Regions from separate parts of the Streptomyces sp. BJ20 genome, predicted to be linked through region 1. Evidence: riboswitches for the same ligand, from Rfam matches in the RefSeq annotation. Region 1 holds a riboswitch; the other holds the start of a gene.
The links. A riboswitch is a leader RNA that binds a small molecule or an ion and turns the genes downstream of it on or off. The one in region 1 is predicted to bind glycine.

Region 1 (3,470 bases):
GCGTCGGAGCAGGCGAAGCCGGACGGGCTGGTCGTCATCGAGCCCGGCACCGAGCGGGCGATGCTCGAACCGATGCCGGTGCGGACCCTCCCGGGCGTCGGACCCGCCACCGGCGACCATCTGCGGCGGGCCGGCATCCACACGGTCGGCGAGATCGCCGAGGCGGGCGAGGACGAGCTGGTGCGGCTGCTGGGCAAGGCCCACGGGCACGCGCTGTACGCGATGGCGCTGGCCCGCGACGACCGGCCCGTCGTCGCCGAGCGCGAGACCAAGTCGGTGTCCGTCGAGGACACGTACGACGTGGACATCCACGACCGGGTGCGGGTGGGCCTGGAGGTGCAGCGGCTCGCCGACCGCTGCGTGCGCCGACTGCGGGGCGCGGGACTGTCCGGCCGCACGATCGTGCTGAAGGTACGGCGGTACGACTTCTCCACGCTGACCCGGTCCGAGACGCTGCGCGGCCCCACCGACGACCCGGCCGTCGTCCGGGAGGCGGCGGCGCGGCTGCTGGACTCGGTGGACACCACGGGCGGCGTACGGCTGCTCGGCGTCGGCGTGAGCGGGCTGGCCGACTACACGCAGGAGGATCTGTTCGCCCAGGCGGCGGGCGGTGCGGGGGAGGAGGTAGCCGAGGCCGAGGAGTCGGAGTCCGCATCCGAGCCGCGCCCGGAGGTCCCGGTGGAGCGGCGCTGGTCCGCGGGCCACGACGTCCGGCACACCGAGTACGGGCACGGGTGGGTGCAGGGCAGCGGCCTCGGCCGGGTGACGGTCCGCTTCGAGACGCCCGGTTCGTCACCGGGCCGCGTGAAGACGTTCCGCGTCGACGATCCGGCGTTGGAGGCAGCGGATCCGCTGCCGCTCGTGGAGGCCCCACCGGACCTCCCCGAGCCGATGCGACCACCGGAGGAGCCTCCGCCTCGCCCCCTGGAGGGGTGACGGCGCGGGCGAGGGCCCGCGCCGTCGAACGCGTTGACGCCGAGCGGCGCCGGCGGGTGCGTCATCGAGTGGGACGGCAAGCCCGTGCAGATCAACAAGCGGCACGACGCCCAGAGCCTGGGCATCGCGACGGTGTTCCAGGACCTCGCGCTCTGCGGACGACATCGACGTCGTGCCCCGGCTCGCCGCGCGCGAGACGGATCACCGCGGGCTGGGCCCTGGCGGTCCACCGTGAGACACGGCCGCCTGACGGAGCCGCGCTTCTCCCGGCGATGCGCTGCGGGCCGGTCCTGGGCTTCCGCGTGACCGACGTGCCCCGGCGCGGGCGGTGGAGCCGAGGCTGCGGGCCGGACGCCGTCACCCGGACCGGGGCGCGGCCGGGGCGGGACGGTGGGGCGGAAGGTCGTGACGTACCACCGCCCTTGGCCGTGTCGGTTACTCCTGGCCCGCCAGCTTGCCGAAGTCGTGGTCCGGGAGCGGGGGAGGGGGGCCTACGTCCAGGCCGTAGTGGTGGTACAGCTGGAGCTCCTGCTCCGGGGACAGATGGCGGCCGACGCCGAAGTCCGGCGCGTCCTTGATGAGGGACCGTTCGAACGGCACGTGCAGGGCTCCGTCGATCAGCTCGCTGGGTTCCAGGGGCACGAAGGCGTCCCGGCTGAACAGGCCGGTGCGTATCGCCGCCCACTCCGGCACGCCGGTGGCGTCGTCGAGGTAGACCTCGTCGATCGTGCCGATGCGGGTGCCGTTGCGGTCGTACGCCTTGCGGCCGATGAGGTGACGCGGGTCGATGTCCGTCTGCACGGGCCCTCCACTCGTAGCAAACTCATCCGATGGCACTACAGAAAGGCACAATCGGCGGAACGGCCACTCGAAGGCCGGGGTCCGGACCTCGCTGGTACGCTGGCAACGGCCGCTGACCCCGTGCGGGAGAGTCCTCCAGGCACCACCGGAGGCGCCGAAGGAGCAAATCCTCCCCGGAATCTCTCAGGCACACGTACCGCACGGACGAGGTCACTCTGGAAAGCAGGGCGGGTGTCGACGGCTTCCGCTCTCACCGACGGTGAAAACCGGAGCGCCAGCGGCGTCCCGGTGAAACTCTCAGGTTGAGATGACAGAGGGGGAGGCCGTCCGGGCACCTGCGCCGTGGTGCCCCTCGAAGGTCGTCGGACCAGGAGGCCTCCTCAATGACTGCCCCCCGTACCCCGCTCTCCGAGCTCGAACAGGGAATCCCCTTCGAGCAGCGCCACATCGGCCCCGACCACGAGGCCCGGGCGAAGATGCTGGCCCAGGTGGGCTACGGCTCGCTCGACGAGCTGACCGCCGCCGCCGTGCCCGACGTCATCAAGAACGCCGACGCGCTGGACCTGCCCGGCGCCCGCAGCGAGGCCGAGGTCCTCACCGAGCTGCGCGGCCTCGCCGGCCGCAACCAGGTGCTCGGCTCCATGATCGGCCTGGGCTACTACGGCACCTTCACCCCGCCGGTCGTCCTGCGCAACGTCATGGAGAACCCCGCCTGGTACACGGCCTACACGCCGTACCAGCCGGAGATCTCGCAGGGCCGGCTCGAGGCGCTGCTGAACTTCCAGACGATGGTCGCCGACCTCACCGGCCTGCCGACCTCCGGCGCCTCCCTGCTCGACGAGGGCACCGCCGCGGCCGAGGCGATGGCGTTGTCCCGGCGCATGGGCAAGAACAAGAAGGGCCTCTTCCTGGTCGACGCGGACGCCCTGCCGCAGACCGTCGCCGTCATCCGGACCCGCGCCGAGCCGACCGGCGTGGAGATCGTCGTCGCCGACCTGAGCGACGGCATCCCGGCCGACCTCGACGGCCGTGAGATCAACGGCGTCCTGATCCAGTACCCGGGCGCGTCCGGCGCCGTCCGCGACATCAAGCCCGTCATCGACCAGGCGCACGAGCGCGGCGCGCTCGTCACCGTCGCCGCCGACCTGCTCGCCCTCACCCTGCTGAAGTCCCCCGGCGAGCTGGGCGCGGACATCGCGGTGGGCACCACGCAGCGCTTCGGCGTCCCCATGGGCTTCGGCGGACCGCACGCCGGCTACATGGCCGTCCAGGACAAGATGGCCCGGAGCCTGCCCGGCCGCCTCGTCGGCGTCTCCGTCGACGCCGACGGCCACAAGGCGTACCGCCTGGCGCTGCAGACCCGTGAGCAGCACATCCGCCGTGAGAAGGCCACCAGCAACATCTGCACCGCGCAGGTGCTGCTCGCCGTCATGGCCGGAATGTACGCCGTCTACCACGGCCCCGAGGGCCTGCGGACCATTGCCCGCCGCACCCACCGCTACGCCGCGATCCTCGCCGAGGGGCTGCGCTCCGGCGGAGCCGAGGTCGTCCACGGCTCCTACTTCGACACCCTCACCGTGCGGGCCGCCGGCCGGGCCGCCGAGATCGTCGCCGCGGCCCGCGACAACGGTGTGAACCTGCGCCTCGTCGACGCCGACACCGTCTCCGTCGCCTGCGACGAGACCACCACCCGCGACCAGCTCGCCGCCGTGTGGCGCGCCTTCGGCGTCGAG
Region 2 (3,470 bases), 3.4 Mb from region 1:
TCCCAGTGCAGCAGCTCCACCCCGACGAACAGCACCGGGTCGGCCGTCTCGACGGCGGCCAGGCAGCGGCGGGCGGTCGCCACCACGCCGAGGGCGTCGAACTCCTGCGAGGCGGCGGCGAGAAAATCCACCGGGTCGTCCTGCCAGTCCGGTTCGAACAGCCGGACCCGGCCGCCGCTCGCGCCGCCGTCGAGCGGGGTACGACCGGTCCGGCACAGCTCGGCCACCGCGGGGGGCGGCAGCGGGACGGCGACCGTGCCGCCCGGGTTGACCACGAGGCCGGCCTGCGGGGGCAGTCCGCGGGCGAACTCCACGGCGGGCGCGATGGTGCAGCCCATGTGGGAGCCGACGACCTGGCGGAACTGCTCCTCGGAGCTGAAGACCGGCACGTACGCCTGGCCGTCCAGGTCCATGGTGGGCAGGTCGAGGGGGCCGCTGTGCGGGCCGCCGCCGTTGGGCAGGGGCACCCAGACGAAGCTGCGGCCGAGGACCTCGACGATGCGGGCTCCCGCCGAGGGAACGCCGAGGGAGGCGGAGAGCGCCTCCTCCAGTTCGTTGCCGGGCCACCCGCCGTGCGGGTGGAAGTGCGTCCGCTCCGGGTTGTCCGCCGGGAAGTCCATCTGTCGCCCACCGTCTGCCTGATGCCGCTGCTTGGCGGAAAGGCTAGCCGGTCAGCCGGTGAAGCCGATCCGGCGCAGGGCGTTCACGGCGTCCCGGTCGACGAGCACCGCCGAGGCGCAGCCCTCCGGCACCCGGCCGGACTCCACCGCGTCGAGCAGCCGTCCGCACGCCGTGCGGTGCCGGCGGAAGGCGTAGCGCGAGACGCCCCGGCCGCGCTCCAGCTGCCCGGCCAGGGCCTCCTCGGGCGGGACGTCGAGGAGCAGCAGGTGCAGTGCGGCCCCGCGGCGCCGGGCCTCGCGGGCCAGCCAGCGCCGCACCCAGGCCTGGGTGCCGCAGTCGTGCACGACGACCGGCCGGCCGGAGCGCAGCACGCGCCGCAGCCCGGCGTAGTGGGCGAGCCGGACCAGCGGCCGGTAGACCCCGTAGGGCAGCAGGCGGGGCATGCGGCGGTCCCAGCGGTCGCGGGCGTCCTGGGAGTCGACGCGGTCCTCGTGCACCGTGCGCCGCATCAGCGTGGACTTGCCGCTGCCGGGCAGTCCGGTGACGACGACGAGGTCGCGGGGGCCGAAGAGCAGGGCGCGGGGACTGCGTCCGGAGCGGGAGCGCAGGTCCTGGACGAGCGGGGCGGGCGCCGTGTCAGGGGCGCCGTCGGCCCGGTGCGCGTGCTGCGGCGGCAGCGCCACGCCTGTGGTGCCGGCGTACGCCGTGGGCCTGTTCACCGTGGTCGTCCTCCCCCTGGGGCCGGATAAGGGATCCGGTCCCCGCAGCGTGTAAAGAGAAGGTAATGCCAGGTCGCTCTCGGTTGCGTGCTCATACCGATACAGGCCTGTCACAGCTCCCTGTGACCGAGCCTGCACGAGCGGTGCACGCCCGGCAAGGGTCCCCCTGCCGATGTCCCACGATGCGTGCAATGATGTGCGCGCCAACTGCATACCGGCCGTTTGAATCCGCGCGGGAGAGTCCCCGGCACCGTGTGCCGCCGGGGCGCCGAAGGAGCAAGTCCCTCCCTTGAATCTCTCAGGCACCGTTACCGCGCGGGCGAGGCACATCTGAAAAGCGGGCCGCCGTGGCAGTGCTCCGGGGCCCCACCCAAGGTGCAAGTCCTGATCGCCGTCACCGGTGGTCATGGCGAACCTCTCAGGTTCCGATGACAGATGGGGAGGAACGACCTCGCTGTCATGCCCCCTTGGGAGACCGACCGATGAGCAGTAACGAACCCCGCCGCACCGCGCTCGATGCCCTGCATCGGTCGCTCGGTGCGACGATGACCGACTTCGCCGGCTGGGACATGCCCCTGCGTTACGGCTCCGAGCGGGACGAGCACAACGCCGTGCGCACGAGGGCCGGCCTGTTCGACCTCTCGCACATGGGTGAGATCACGGTCGCCGGCCCGCAGGCCGCCGCGGTGCTGGACTTCGCGCTGGTGGGCAACATCTCGGGCGTGAAGCCGGGCCGCGCCCGCTACACGATGATCTGCCGTGAGGACGGCGGCATCCTGGACGACCTGATCGTCTACCGGCTGGGCGGCACCGAGTACATGGTCGTGGCCAACGCCTCCAACGCCCAGGTGGTCCTGGACGCGCTGACCGAGCGGGCCGCGGGCTTCGACGCCGAGGTGCGCGACGACCGCGACGCCTACGCGCTGCTGGCCGTGCAGGGCCCCGAGTCCCCGGCGATCCTGCGGTCCCTCACCGACGCCGACCTGGACGGCCTGAAGTACTACGCCGGTCTGCCGGGCACCGTGGCCGGGGTCCCCGCCCTGATCGCCCGCACCGGCTACACCGGCGAGGACGGCTTCGAGCTGTTCGTGAAGCCGGAGCACGCCGTGGAGCTGTGGCAGGCGCTGACCAAGGCGGGCGAGGGTCACGGGCTGGTCCCGTGCGGTCTGTCCTGCCGGGACACGCTCCGCCTGGAGGCGGGCATGCCGCTGTACGGCAACGAGCTGAGCACCTCCCTCACGCCCTTCGACGCCGGTCTCGGCCGGGTGGTGAAGTTCGAGAAGGAGGGCGACTTCGTGGGCCGCGCCGCCCTCGCCGAGGCCGCCGAACGCGCCGGGAAGAACCCGCCGCGCGTCCTGGTCGGCCTGGTCGCCCACGGCCGCCGGGTGCCGCGCGCCGGATACGCGGTGGTCGCCGGCGGCGAGAAGATCGGCGAGGTCACCTCCGGCGCCCCCTCCCCCACCCTGGGCAGGCCGATCGCCATGGCCTACGTCGACCCGGGCCACGCGGAGCCGGGCACCGGGAACGTCGGTGTGGACATCCGCGGCAGCCACGAGCCGTACGACGTCGTGGCGCTGCCGTTCTACAAGCGGCAGAAGTGACACCGTCGTAGCCGGCCCCCGGGCGGCTTTCGCGCGTCAGCGGCTCGGAGACCCCACCCGTCCGGCCGCTTCGCGTGCCCTCCCCGTCATCAGCAGTTTCCCGCGTACAGGAGAATTCAGGCCATGAGCAACCCCCAGCAGCTGCGCTACAGCAAGGAGCACGAGTGGCTGTCGGCCGCCGAGGACGGCGTGTCGACGGTCGGCATCACGGAGCACGCGGCCAACGCGCTCGGCGACGTGGTCTTCGTCCAGCTCCCCGAGGTCGGTGACACGGTGAGCGCGGGCGAGACCTGCGGCGAGCTGGAGTCCACCAAGTCCGTCAGCGACCTGTACTCCCCCGTCTCTGGCGAGGTCACCGAGGTCAACGAGGACGTGGTGAACGACCCGGCCCTGGTGAACTCGGCCCCCTTCGAGGGCGGCTGGCTGTTCAAGGTGCGGGTCACCGACGAGCCGGCCGACCTGCTGTCCGCCGCCGAGTACGACGCGTTCGTCGCGGGCTGAGGAGCCGGATCCGCATGTCGCTTCTGAA

Region 2: it holds a riboswitch for glycine, as region 1 does, so the genes downstream of both, gcvT (glycine cleavage system aminomethyltransferase GcvT) here and gcvP (aminomethyl-transferring glycine dehydrogenase) in region 1, are expected to answer to the same signal.

Annotation. Positions count from the first base shown of each region.
Region 1 covers NZ_CP094918.1:4,821,652-4,825,121, reverse strand. Annotated here, with positions in the region: gene MTR79_RS21770 (DNA polymerase IV) at 1-936, shown strand, start outside; partial or broken gene MTR79_RS21765 (sugar ABC transporter ATP-binding protein) at 997-1,092, shown strand; gene MTR79_RS21760 (PRC-barrel domain-containing protein) at 1,372-1,737, opposite strand; glycine riboswitch at 1,851-1,946, shown strand; gene gcvP (aminomethyl-transferring glycine dehydrogenase) at 2,121-3,470, shown strand, end outside.
Region 2 covers NZ_CP094918.1:1,418,406-1,421,875, reverse strand. Annotated here, with positions in the region: gene MTR79_RS06680 (enhanced serine sensitivity protein SseB) at 1-620, opposite strand, end outside; gene MTR79_RS06675 (AAA family ATPase) at 672-1,340, opposite strand; glycine riboswitch at 1,564-1,664, shown strand; gene gcvT (glycine cleavage system aminomethyltransferase GcvT) at 1,823-2,941, shown strand; gene gcvH (glycine cleavage system protein GcvH) at 3,065-3,442, shown strand; gene glyA (serine hydroxymethyltransferase) at 3,457-3,470, shown strand, end outside.